2 linked regions of the Chondromyces crocatus genome follow. The protein of the gene in region 2 interacts with the protein of the main gene of each other region in a pairwise test. Links are inferred from orthologs where the notes say so. Each region holds a gene or a part of one and is shown on either strand. Other genes may lie near its edges.

Evidence for each region.
Region 1: the proteins of dnaE (region 2) and CMC5_RS03125 interact in binary tests that used the Escherichia coli proteins (3 or more experiments, as listed by UniProt). The link is inferred for Chondromyces crocatus from one-to-one orthologs.

The regions. Positions count from the first base shown.
Region 1 is NZ_CP012159.1:820,963-825,953, reverse strand. Bases 2-2,857 are described here. They hold CMC5_RS03125 (pyridoxal phosphate-dependent aminotransferase), read left to right. Parts: upstream 2-784; coding sequence 785-1,930; downstream 1,931-2,857. Other genes in these bases: CMC5_RS43930 (hypothetical protein), read left to right, coding at 2-30. Also shown: more of CMC5_RS43930, read left to right, coding at 1-1; CMC5_RS03115 (Glu/Leu/Phe/Val dehydrogenase dimerization domain-containing protein), read left to right, coding at 2,993-4,222; CMC5_RS03110 (hybrid sensor histidine kinase/response regulator), read left to right, coding at 4,240-4,991. UniProt on the Escherichia coli protein: Shows aminotransferase activity with methionine and histidine as substrates, and to a lesser extent also with phenylalanine.
Region 2 is NZ_CP012159.1:6,749,250-6,757,614, reverse strand. Bases 1-4,152 are described here. They hold dnaE (DNA polymerase III subunit alpha), read left to right. Parts: upstream 1-322; coding sequence 323-3,952; downstream 3,953-4,152. Other genes in these bases: CMC5_RS24570 (AAA family ATPase), read right to left, coding at 4,018-4,152; CMC5_RS24580 (hypothetical protein), read right to left, coding at 1-1. Also shown: more of CMC5_RS24570, read right to left, coding at 4,153-4,956; CMC5_RS24565 (DUF4388 domain-containing protein), read left to right, coding at 5,020-6,342; CMC5_RS24560 (D-glycero-alpha-D-manno-heptose-1,7-bisphosphate 7-phosphatase), read right to left, coding at 6,317-6,952; CMC5_RS24555 (D-sedoheptulose-7-phosphate isomerase), read right to left, coding at 6,965-7,582; CMC5_RS24550 (GHMP family kinase ATP-binding protein), read right to left, coding at 7,622-8,365. UniProt on the Escherichia coli protein: DNA polymerase III is a complex, multichain enzyme responsible for most of the replicative synthesis in bacteria. This DNA polymerase also exhibits 3' to 5' exonuclease activity. The alpha chain is the DNA polymerase catalytic subunit.

The DNA of each region.
Region 1 (4,991 bases), 5.9 Mb from region 2 along the record:
GGCGGCGCAGGCGTCGGACTGACGAGGTGAGCCCGTTGCTCCCTCTGCGCAGGGGGTTCGGGTCCAGCATCGCCGTCCTCGATCAGCGCTTCAGGAGCCAAGGTCTCCACGCGACCAGCGCTGGGCGCTCGGCTCGGCACCAGCATGACCGAGGTGGGCAGCGAGTCACGATCACTCGAGGAGAGAATCGGCGTTGGCGCAAAGTCCTGCTCGAAGCTCTCCGGGGTGGCCTCGGGAGGTGCCGCTGGCACCCGAGGGTTTCCGAGCCCTTCGACGAGAGGGTCTACCGGCGCTGCGTCGCCTGGAGGCGGCGGCTTCGTCGGCGCCTCGTTGGAGGCGAGACCAGGTTCCTCCCGTGGAGGCACCTTCGCTCCCTTGCCGAAGCCTGCCGCCCTCGCCGCCAGCAACCGGCTGATGTCCTTCGCAGAGAGCGAAGCGGTCGCACCGGCTACCCCGGGCCCCACACTCTCGAGGAGGGCATCGAGCTCGTCGGTCCCCATGGCCCGTGTCGGCTCGTCGTCGGCCTGGGGCGGCGGCGGCCGCAGCGGTGTCGGTCTGCTGGCTTCGGGCACACCGCCCGCGCTTCCAGCTCCGGCCGAACTCGGGTCTTGTCTCGATCCGGTCCCCACGACCCGAAGGTTACTACGCCTTCCGGGGCGGACGCACAATCGCGGTAACCTGAGGTGACCAACCTCTCGTCACCTTTCACTCGCCCGGTGCGGCGGCTCACGCATCAACGGGACTCGTCCCGCGCGTCGTCCTCAACCATCCCCCTGGAGTGTTCATGCGCCTCGGAAAACGCTTGGCAAACCTCGTCATTTCGGACATCCGCGCCATGAGTCGGGCCTGCGAGGCGGTCTCCGGCATCAACCTCGGCCAGGGAATCTGCGATCTCCCCACCCCGCCCCCCGTTGCGGATGCGGCGCGTGCCGCCATCCAGGACAACAAGGTGATCTACACCGCCCCTGAGGGCATCGCCCCCCTGCGGGCCGAGATCGCCGCAAAAATACAGCGGTGCTACGGCCTGAGTTACGACCCCACCAGCGAGGTCGTGGTCACGTCCGGAGCAACGGGAGCATTCGCCGCCACGCTCCTCGCGCTCTTCGACCCAGGAGACGAAATCATCCTCTTCGAGCCCTATTATGGCTACCACCTCAATACCGTCATCGCGTTTGGGCTGACCCCTGTCCTTGTCCCGACCCGACCACCGAACTGGACCTTCGAGCGCTCCGATCTCGAGCAGGCCATCACCTCCCGAACGCGGGGCATCGTGGTCTGCACGCCATCGAACCCGAGTGGAAAGGTGTGGTCGACGGCAGAGCTGGATGCCATCGCTGAATTTTGTGAGGCGCATGATCTCATCGCGATCACGGACGAGATCTACGAGCACATCATCTTCGATGAGGCGAAGCACATCCCGCTCGCGACCCGTCGGACCGCGCGAGAGCGCACGGTCACGATATCGGGCTTCTCCAAAACGTTTGCCATCACGGGCTGGAGACTCGGTTATCTCAGCGCGCCGCGGGAACTTTCGCAGCGAATCACAGTTATCCACGACCTGCTGTACGTCTGCGCCCCCACGCCTCTTCAGTATGGGTTGATTGCGGGGCTGGGAATGCAGGATGGGTATTACACCGAACTTTCGACCTCTTATGCGCGGAAGAGGTCGATCCTGTGCGATGCCTTGCAAGCATCTGGCCTCACTCCTTATGTGCCCAAAGGAGCCTACTATGTGCTCGCAGACATCCGCCGGCTGGCCGCACCCAATGCCAAGTCCGCCGCCCTTTTGCTCCTCGAACGCACGGGTGTGGCCTCCGTCCCAGGCACGTCGTTCTTCGCAGATCCCGTGGGAGAGACCCTGGTGAGGTTCTGCTTCGCCAAGGAAGATCACGTTCTCGAAGAGGCAGCGCGGAGGTTGCGCGCACTCTAGGGGGAATTGCGCTCCACCACCGTCTCGCGGTCACATTGCCCCACCCACGCCTCTCCTGCGTCGCGCTTTTCGCGGGCCAGGAACGATACAAAGTGAGGTCGTCGAGAAAGTCGCCGCACAAGGTGCAACGTCGAGTGACATTCGCATCACGGCTTACACCGATCCTGCTGCGGGATTTTCTCTTTCACAGGAGCGCGGCTTCAGTTATCCCGGAGATTGGTGGCGCTGGCGCGCCAGATGGGAGTGGGTAGCCGCCATGTCGAAACAAAGTGATTACAATAGGGTATTTCGGATCCCTATTGTGATGGCACTCGATTGTTCTCCATTGTTACTGAGCCGCTGCCGCAAGGTCGCCATGAGGAGACGGCTCCTCGTCCGCACCTGCGAGTCAGCATCCGCGTGGAAGACGGCCATTGCATTGAGACCACAAGTGATCGTCGTACCCAGTCATCTGCACGATCGCGAACCGGATCGATTCATCCTGCTTGCCAATGAGGCAGGTGCGCGCCTCGTCGTGCTCGAGTCCGAACAGCTGCCTCTGGAGGAGCTTGCGGGACACCTCTCCTCCGCGCTGTGCGATGCGGCCCAAGCGCGTGCTTAGCAGGCAACACGAGTGCTCATGCCCTGCGGGACTCTCCTCGGGGACCGCAGTGTGCCTGCTGGGCGCGAGGGGAGATCCCTCATGAGAATCAACGCCAACGCTCGGCGCTGTCAGTGCGCTCGTCGGAACGGTGAGCTGGTGTCGACGCGCGTCGAGAACGGCCTGACCCATCCTGTTCGAGTGCGTGCTTCATCCCGACACGCTCCTCATCCCCACGCGAACGCTCGACGCTAGCGCCGCGCGATCCCCCACGTCCGAGCCCTCCGCCACAGATTTCGAGCGCTACGTCACAAGGACGCTCGCCTGGGCGCTCTCGCTGGTCCGAAAGCGCCTGACCTCGACCGAGTCGGGCTTTCGCTCCCGCGGGGTGCATGCGACCCTGCGCAGACCCTGTCCCGGAAGCATCGGAAGGAGGGAGCAGAACCCACCGCACTTCCGGGACGATTCGGAACGGAGGGAGCATGTCCAACTCGTTCGCCGATGTGAACCGTTACTTCGAGCGCGCAGCCTCAATCCTGGGGCTCTCGGAGGCGGTGAAGAAGCAGCTCGAGACGCCGCACCGCGAGATCCGGGTGGAGTGCAACATCCGCATGGATGATGGCACGATCGGAACGTTTACCGGATTCCGCGTCCAGCATGACAATGCACGCGGCCCCTTCAAGGGCGGGCTTCGCTTCCATCCGGAAGTGGAGATCGACGAAGTCCGGGCGCTCGCGTCGCTCATGACCTGGAAAACGGCGGTCGTCGGCATCCCCTACGGAGGGGCCAAGGGGGGAATCACCGTCGATCCGGCCACCCTCTCTCGGGGGGAGCTCGAGCGGCTCACCCGGAAATTCACGGCCGGCATTCACGAACTCATCGGCGATACGGTCGACATTCCGGCTCCCGACGTGAACACCAACGCTCAGGTGATGGCATGGATCATGGATGAGTATTCCAAGTTCCATGGTTTCCGGCCCGGCGTGGTGACGGGCAAGCCGGTCGATCTTTTCGGCTCGGTGGGACGTGAAGAGGCGACCGGCCGCGGTGTCATGATCGCCACAGAGGAGCACCTCAAGTCACAAGGCAAAACCCTCGCTGATGCGACTTACATCATTCAGGGTTTCGGCAATGTGGGCAACAACGCGGCCCGGCTCATCGCAGGCGCCGGCGGAAAAATATTGGGTATCGGGGATCACACTGGCTCGTACTACGACCCGGCAGGACTCGACATTTCAGGTGCGCTCGCCTGGCAGGCGACTCATCGCTCGCTCGCGGGCTGGAAGGCCCCCAGCGTGCAGCGGGAAGCGCTCGTCCTTCAGCGCGGTGATGTGCTGATTCCCGCGGCGCTCGGCGGAGTGATCACCCCCGTCGTCGCTCGTGAAGTTCAGTGTTCACTCATCGTCGAGGGAGCCAACGGCCCCACCACGCCGGATGCCGACGAAATTCTTCATCGGCGAGGGATCACCGTCATTCCTGATATATATGCCAACGCGGGGGGCGTGACCGTGAGCTACTTCGAGTGGGTCCAGAACATTCAGCAGTTTGCTTGGGATGAAGCGCGTGTACGGCGAGAGCTCGAGACGATCATGCGCCCCGCCTACGCAAAGCTCGCGGAGGTAGCCCAGGCGCACTCGGTCGACATGCGGACCGCGGCGTTCATCGTTGCGATCGACCGAGTCGCTCGAGCCACAGAGCTGCGCGGCGCTTAGCGTGACAGGGGGGGGAAATGAACGAAGTGTCTTGTCAGGTCACACGCGCGTTGCTCGATGCGGCGCGCGTGGAGGGGTTCTCTTCAGAACAACTATTTCACGGACGACGCTTCTCGCTGGAGAGGCTCAGCGATCCGAAGAGCCGCGTCGACTGGGATACGTTCGCGACACTCTGCGATCGACTCGAGGCCATCTGTCAGAGCCCCGAGCAAGCCGCCCGTATCGGCGCCGGGCTTTTGACGGCTCCTCCTCACGATGTCGTACGCCGTCTGGCCGGCCTCCTCGCAGACGCTCGCGACGTCTACGACCTCGCGGCCCGCTGGATCGTGCCGCTCGCGTTCCTTCACATGCAGACCACGCTCTGCCGAGAGCCCGACGGGCGGCTCCTCCTGGCGATGGAGTTTCCCTCATGTTTTCGCTCGGGCCGTAGCTTCTTCCGCATCTGCCGCGGCGCCATGGCAGCCACACCCACGCTGCTCGGCCTCCCCTGGGCTCCTGTCGAGGCCCACATCGAGGACCACCGCGCCACGTACACCATCACGCCTCCTCCTCCGATGCCGCTGCTCGAGCGCGCCCGACGCGGCTCGCGGGCCTTGCTCGGCCTTCGAGCCCTCACGGAAGAGATGGCCCGCATGCGCGCGGAGCTTCAGGAGGCCCATGTGGCGCTGCTTCGCAGCAAGCAGGATCTCCAGGGCGTCCTCGAAAGCATCCCCGACCTCGTCCTCATTCATCGCGACGGGCTCGTGGTCTGGGCCAACCAGGCGGCGGC
Region 2 (8,365 bases):
TGCTGAACCTCACTTTTTCAGAGCGCTGGAGCGACGGAGCGCTCCGAAGCAGGCAAGCCCACGGATGGTGCCAGAGGCTATCGCCATCACACCACCTTCTTCAAGGGCGATCCCTGTGCCGCGATGCGCTATGCCGTCCTCGACGCAGGCTGACCAGAGCCCTCGCCAAAGGTGCATACGACACGATCGGCAGCGTCCCCCGACGTAGCGGAATGCGGTGTCGGGGCCAAGGTTTCTGCGGTGGTTCGGGCGCCCCGCCGGGCGAACTGCCACCATTCACCCTCATCGTCGATGATCCTCCCCACCGGACGAACCTACTCCCGTGACCGCTGAATTCACTCACCTGCATGTTCACTCCCAGTACTCGCTCCTGGATGGGGCGCTGAAGGTCAAGGACCTCGCAGCTCAGGCGAAGAAGCTGGGGATGAAGGCCGTGGCGCTGACCGACCATGGAAACATGTTCGGCGCCATCCAGCACTACAAGGCGTGCCAGGAAAAGGGCCTCCTCGCGATCCTCGGTTGCGAGGTCAACGTCGCGCGTGGCTGGGGGGCGCCCCAGGTGGCGCGCAATGGTGCGGACGAGACGCCGCTCGACCACCTCGTGCTGCTCGCTGCCTCGGAGGAGGGCTACCACAACCTGGTCCGCATCGTCTCGGCGGGTCATGTCGAGCCTGCGAGTGGGCTCGGCCCCAGCGTTCGCCTCGACACCGTCGCCAAGTACCAGAAGGGAATCATCGGCCTGAGCGGCTGCATGGGTGGGGTGGTGGCGCAGCGGATCCTCGAACAGGGCGAGGGCGAAGGGCGCGCGGAGCTCGATCGGCTCAGGGCCTGCTTCGAGCCCGGCAGCCTGTACGTGGAGCTGCAGGATCACGGTCTCGTCGAGCAGACGGTGCTGAACGGCATCCTCACACGGGCAGCCGCAGATCTCGGCCTGCCGGTGGTGGCCACCAATGACGCTCACTTCGCCGAGCGCGACGATGGCGAGGGGCAGCTCTACCTCTCCTGCATCGCGGCGAACCGCACCTACGCGGAAGCGACGGAAGCACACCACGGCAGCTTCGAGATGTTCCTCAAGCCGGCAGAGGAGATGGTCCACCGGTTCCGCGACTGGCCCGAGGCCGTGCGCGCGACGATGGCGATCACCGAACGCTGCTCGGGGCTGAAGCTGAAGCTCGGCAAGCCGATGCTCCCGCAGTTTCCGCTTCCGAGCGGCTACGACACCGACTCGTACTTCCGCCACGTGGCGAAGGAGGGGCTGGAAAAGCGCCTGGTGGAGATTCGCAGGACGGGAAAGACCATCGACGAAAGCGTCTATGCAGCGCGCCTGCAGATCGAACTCGACGTCATCGTGAAGATGGGCTTTCCGGGCTACTTCCTCATCGTCTGGGACTTCATTCGCTACGGCAAGGAGCACAACATCCCGGTCGGGCCGGGCCGCGGCTCGGGGGCCGGTTCACTGGTCGCGTACGCGATGGGGATCACCGATCTCGATCCTCTCCCGTACAACCTCCTCTTCGAGCGCTTCCTGAATCCAGAGCGCGTCAGCATGCCGGATTTCGACGTCGATTTTTGCATGGATCGACGCGACAAGGTGATCAGCTACGTCGCCGAGCGTTACGGCAAGGACTCCGTCGGGCAGATCGCCACCTTTCACGAACTGAAGGCGCGCAGCGTGATCAAGGACGTCGGGCGCGCCATGGCGTTCCCCGCGAACGAGGCCCAGAAGATCGCGAGCCTGGTCCCGCAGAAGAGCCCCGGCGTGATGTACACGATCCCGGAAGCGCTCGAGATCGAGCCGAAGCTGAAGGCGCTCCAGGAGAGCGATCCGACGGTCGCCGAGCTGCTGAAACAGGCGCAGAAGCTCGAGGGCCTCACCCGGCACGCAGGCATGCACGCCGCCGGTGTCGTGATCAGCGAGGGGCCACTCTGGGATCACGTGCCCTGCTTCAAGAACGGCGATGTCCTCGTCACTCAGTACTACAAGGACGACGTCGAACTCGCGGGCCTCGTCAAATTCGACTTCCTCGGCCTGAAGACGCTCACCGTCATCGACATCGCGGCGAACCTCATCCAGAAGCGCCCGGAGCAACAGGCGAAGCCGCCGGAGGAGCGGTTCGACATCCGCACCGTCTCGCTCGAAGACACGGCGACCTTCGAGCTGCTCCAGTCGGGGGAGACGACCGGCGTGTTCCAGCTCGAGTCGAGCGGGATGCAGCAGCTCTTCAAGGATCTGCGGCCCACGTTGTTCGAGGACATCGTCGCCGCGGTGGCGCTGTACCGTCCCGGCCCCCTCGGCACGGGCATGGTGAAGGACTTCGTCGACTGCAAGCATGGGCGCAAGCCCATCGAGAAGATGCACCCGCTCGTCGATGATCTGCTCGTCCCTACCTACGGCGTCATCGTGTACCAGGAGCAGGTCATGCAGATCGCGCAGCAGCTTGCCGGGTATTCGCTCGGCGGCGCTGATCTGCTGCGTCGCGCGATGGGCAAGAAGAAGCCCGAGGAGATGGCGAAGCAGAAGGCCGTCTTCGTCGAAGGAGCGTTGAAGAAGGACGTGAAGATCGAGGATGCCGAGCGCATCTTCGGTCTACTCGAATACTTCGCTGGCTACGGCTTCAACAAGAGCCACTCCGCTGCATACGCACTCCTCACCTACCAGACCGCCTACATGAAGGCGCACTACCCGGTCGAGTTCCTTTGCGCGCTGATGACGGCGGATCGAGACAAGATCGAGAAGGTCGTGCGCATCATTGCGGAGGGGCGCGCCTGGGGGGTGGAGATCCTGCCACCGGAAATCAACGAGTCTCATATGGACTTCACGGTGGTGTACAGCGCGCCGGACGGCACCGCGAATGGCAAGGCGCGCAACGCGAAGGGCCGTGGGACGAGGCTCAAGGACCCATACCAGCCCAAGATCCGCTTCGGTCTCGGCGCCATCCGCGGCATCGGGGAGACAGCGATCGAGGCGATCCTGGAGGCGCGGACGTCCGGCGGCTCCTTCAAGGACCTGTTCGACTTCTCCGAGAGGATCGATCCCCGCCGTGTCAACAAGGGGGTACTCGAGTCGCTGGTGCAGTGCGGGGCCTTCGAGGCGAGCCTCCAGGCGAAGGGGATTTCCAGAGCGCGGGCCTTCGCGGCCATCGATCGCGCCCTGGAACGAGCGCGTAGCGCGAGCAAGGATCGAGAGAGCGGGCAGACGTCCATGTTTGGCCTGTTCGCCAAGGCGGAGCCGGCCGCGGGACCGCGGCTGGATGAGTATCCCTCGGTCGAGCCCTGGGATCAGAGCGAGACGCTGAGCCGCGAGAAGCAATCACTCGGCTTCTACGTCTCCGGACACCCGCTCGATCGCTACGGCATGGATCTCGCGCGCTTTCAGGTGGTCCCGATCAGCGGGCTGGCGAGCATGGATCCCTGGTCCAGGGTCCGGGTCGGCGGGGTCGTCGAAGGCTACCGCGAGCGAATTTTCAAGGGGGGAGGCGGGAAGCTCGCCTTCTTCACGCTGGAGGACACCAACGGGCGCGTGGAGGTGAAGGTTCGTGAGAAGCAGATCGACGCGTTCGCGGATCTCCTCAACAAGGGGGACCCGCTGCTGATCTCCGGGAAGGTGAGTTTCCCCATGGTCGAAGAGGGATCCGAGGATGCCGAGGCGGCGCCTCGTGAGCCGACGCTGCTGCTGGACGAGGCGCAGCTCCTGTCTCAAGCGATCCTGTCGCAGACGCGTAGCGTCGCCATCACCCTCAAATCACGGATTGCACGGCGAGAGCACCTCGATCGTCTCGGAGCGCTCCTCCGCGCGAGCCCAGGCGCTTGCCCCGTTCAGCTCGTGATCCAGCTCGATGATGGCGCGGAGGCGCTGCTCTCGCTGGGCAGAGATCTGCGCATCGAGCCGAATGACGTGATGCTGGGGCGGATCGAGAAGCTGTTCGGCGAGCGCGTGGTCGAGCTCAGGTAGCGTCTCGGCGAGCGTCCATCGCGCGATGGGGAGCGCGGAGGGGGGGCGTCCTGCCGAGGCGCCCTTCAGGTACTGCCTTGCCCTGCTGCGCGGACGAGCTGTCCGAGTCGCTCTTCTGCCGCTTCGCGATCCGTCTGGTGCTTCAGCAACACGCCCAGCGTATCTCGCGCGATGTCCGCATCAATCTCCTGCCGCCCCAGCAGCAGAAGCGCGCGCGCCCAGTCGATGGTCTCGCTGATCGCTGGCGGCTTGCGTAGGTCCATCTGGCGCAGCGCGGCGGCGAAGGCTGCCACATGTGCAGCGAGCCGCTCCTCGATCCCCGGGAGTGCGAGCCGAAGAATCCCGATCTCTCGCTGCGGGGTGGGGTAGTCGAGGAAGGCGTGCAAGCAGCGCCGGCGCAACGCTTCCGTCATTTCTCGGGTGGCGTTCGTGGTGAGCAGGATGAGCGGTGGGTGTATCGCGCGCAGGGTTCCGAGCTCGGGGATGCTCACGGACATCTCGCTCAGCACCTCGAGCAGAAAGGCCTCGAACTCCGGGTCTGCCCGGTCGACCTCATCGATCAGGAGCACCACGGGGTCCGGACTCCGCAGCGCTGCCAGCAGCGGCCGTGGGACCAGGAAGCGCTCGCTGAAGAAGACATCCTCGCTTCCCGCGAGTCGCTCCACGGCTTCGGAAATCCCGGCCGTGTCCGCCAGCTCCCGTCCGATCGAGTCACGCAGGAGCTGCGTGTAGAGCATCTGCTTGGCGTAGTCCCACTCGAAGAGCGCTCTGGCTTCGTCGAGGCCTTCGTAGCACTGCAGGCGGATGAGCTGGCGCCCGAGCGCTTGGGCGGAGGCCCGGGCGAGGTCCGTCTTCCCCACGCCCGCGGGTCCTTCGAGCAGGAGCGGGCGATCCATCTTCAGGGCGAGCCAGAGGGCGAGCGCGAGCGGTGGATCCGCCAGGTAACGAGCCTGACCGAGCGAGGACGCGAGATCGGTAGGTGAGCTGGGGATGGGCGCGGACACGCGCGGACGGTAGCACGAGGGACCTCCTACGGACGCAGATGCTGGTATAAGCGGGGGTAACCGATGAGCGCAGAGCGCCAGGACCTGGTACGCATCGACGCGACCGGGACCGCCCACCCGGTTGGCAAGGCAGCGAGCCGCTGGCTGCGGGCGAGAGGAGGAGCCTTCCGGCTGTTGCCTTCGCCGGAGCACGTCGTCTTCATGCGCTTCGTCGGCGAGGACGGTCGGCGGGACGAAGAAGACGGACCCGTCGTCCGGCTCGCCGGCGAGATCACGAAGCCAGGTGCGCTCTGCGACATCATTTCTCTGGTCGGCCACGCTGGCTGGGACGGAGAGCTGGTCGTCGTCGATGGATCGGTCGGGCGCTCGCTCTTTTTCGATGCCGGGACCGTCATCGGTGCGCGCTCCGCGGTCGAAAGCGACCGCATCGGCGAGGTGCTCTATCGCTACGGCGCGCTGAGTCGCGAGCAGATCGACGCGACCCTGGCCGCTACCAGCCCCGAGCAGCGGTTCGGCGAGGTCGCCGTGCGGCTCGGATTCCTGGAGCGAGCGCGCCTCTATCAGCTCCTGGGTCGGCAAGCGGAGGAGATCGCCCACCAGGTGCTGCTTGCCGGGGATGGGGTGTTCTATTTCCTCGAGCGGTTCGACGAAGAGCAGATCGCCAGCCGTCAGAACCTCGCCGTGAGCAGCCTTCTCATGGAGGCCGTGCGCCGCATGGACGAGGGGCGCTACTTCCGCGAGAGGATCCCTTCGATTCAGCACGTCCCCGAGCGGATCGCTGGACGCGCGCTGCCCGCCAAGGACCTGCGTCAGACCTGGGAAGCCATCGATGGGCACCGATCCATCGCAGAGATCGCGCGCGTCGTCGGCCAGGGCGAGTTTGAAGCCACCCGGCAGATCTTCCAGCTGATCCAGGCGGGGATGGTCGCGGTCCACGCACCCCGACCCACCGGGCCGAAGGCGATCGTTGCGCTGTTCAACGAGGCCGTCCGTACGATCCTCGCCGACGTCGACGAGGGAGGCCACGGCGACGAAGTCCGCTGGCAGCTCAGCGCCTTTTCCAGCGGAGCAGGGATCTACGACGTCCTTTTCCGGGGCGCCGCGCCAGCAGAGGACGGCACGGTGAATCCGGAGCCCGTCATCGAGAATGCCGTGGTGCTGGCAGGGCCCGAGCAATCGGAGATGATGCTGGCTCAGTGGCTCTACGAGTATGCGTCGTTCGCCATGTTCGTTGCAGAGCCACTCCTCCGTCTGGGCCCGGATGGCACGACGGTAGCTCGTATCAGCCAGCTGCCTCCCGTTGATCCGAGTGGAATCTCCACCATCGAGAGAGAGCCTCTCTCGCGCCGGGTCGGCCCGCTCATCGGTCAGCTCGCGCCGAAATAGCGATGATTGACTCGGCCAGCCGGTCGATGCGGGGAGCAGCGAGATCCGGCCGTGTCGATGGACAGGAAGCCTCAGGGCCGCCGCGTAGCGGGCACAGCTCACAGCGGCGAGGATCGAAGACGAGTGCAGCCTTCATCCCGGCGGCGCGCGCTGCCGTCACATCGCTCGGCGTGTCCCCGATGACCCACGTCGACGAAGGCTCCAGATGGAGGGTTCGCGCCAGCTTCGTCATCATCCCGGGGGCTGGCTTGCGGCACGCGCAGGGCCCGACCAGGGCGGGATCTCCCCCCGGTCCTCCCTCGGGGTGGTGAGGGCAGACCTCGAGTGCCTCGATGGGAACACCTTCGCTTCGCAGCAGATCCAGCAGCGCGCCGTTCGTGCGCTCGATGGCATCCCAGGGGATCTGGCCCTTCGCAGCCCCCGGTTGGTTGGTGGCGATCGCCAGGGTGAACCCAGCGGCCACGAGCTGCTGCATCCCTTCCAGCGCACCTGGCAGCAGCCGGAGCTGCCGGGGGTGGAACGCCGTGGTCACGACCCCCAGCTCGGGATCGCGCACCACGTCGATGATCGTCCCGTCACGATCGAGGATGATCCCCGGGCGACCCGCCATGGAAACCTCGCGTCAGGCTTCGGCCACGAGCTGACGAAGCCGCTCGCAGATCAGGTGATGGTACACCTCGTGGAACCCCTCCACGTGCGGCGTCGACGTGGTGCCGCCCCGGGTGGGAGGGACGATCACGCTCGCATCGGCCATCTGCCGGAGCGCTCCCCCATCGTAGCCCACCAGCGCGACGACCTTTGCCTCGGCGCGCTTCGCGCAGTCTGCCGCCGACACCAGGTTCTGGGACCACGGACCTGCCTTGTCGGCGCCCGAGCCTCCATGGACGCTCAGGCAGACGAGCACGTCTCCCGCGACGATCCGGCCTTCGAGCTGCTCCAGAAAGATCCGGTTGAAGCCCACGTCGTTCGTCAGCGCGCTGATGAGCGCAGCGTTGTCGCACAGGGAGGTGCACTTGAAGCGGCGCTTGCCTTCGACCCACGTGAACTTGGAGATGTCACACGCCAGGTGGCTCGCGTTCGCGGCCGAGCCGCCATTCCCGCAGGTGTAGATGGTCCTGTCCTGCTGGTAAGCGCTGAACAGGACCTCGATGACCGCGGCGAGATCGTCGCGGCGGGTGGCCAGCGCGATCTCGGCCGTCTCGCGGAGGTACTGATCGACGAACGCTTCGGTCGTGGACATGGCCGATGTATAGCCGGGCCCCGAGCCGGCTGCCCAGATCTACGACCGGTGCAGGTTCGCGACGATGCGCGCCCCGTCGAGGTCGAAGCGGAACCGGAGGATCCGGAGCCCCCGCCCGATCATCGTCTCGATGACACGGCGCCGATCGCCTGGCCGGACGTAGAACATGAAGAACCCACCGCCCCCGGCGCCCATCAGCTTGCCGCCGAGCGCTCCGGCGGTGCGGGCTGCCTCGTAGTGCTCGTCGATGACCGGATCGGTCATCTTCGAGGCCAGCCGTCGCTTCTGGGTCCAGTGGAGATGGAGCAGGTCGCCGTACTCGTCCAGCGCTCCTGCCACGAGGAGCCGTCGGACCTCGTGACCGATCTCCTTGATCCGGTGCATGCGCTCGATCACGTCGGCCTCCAGCTGCGTGATGCGCTCCCGCTGCTCGCCGAGCACCACCCGGGCCGGTCTCTCGATCCCGCTCCACACGATGAGCAGGTTCGACTCCAGCTCCTCCATCACCTCGTCACGAACGGGGACGGGCTCCACGTGAACCGAGCCATCGGTCTCGAAGGTGAACGCCGTGATGTTTCCGTAGGCCGCAATGTACTGATCCTGCCGACCGACGGGCTCACCCAGACGATCCATCTCGATCGAGCAAGCCTCCCGTGCGAGCTGCTCGGAAGAGACGAAATCCCGCTTGTAGGTGTGGAGCGCGTTGAGAAGCGCGACCGTGAACGAACTCGAGGAGCCCAGGCCCGAGTTCGCCGGGAGATCGGCCACGCTGGTCAGCTCGAT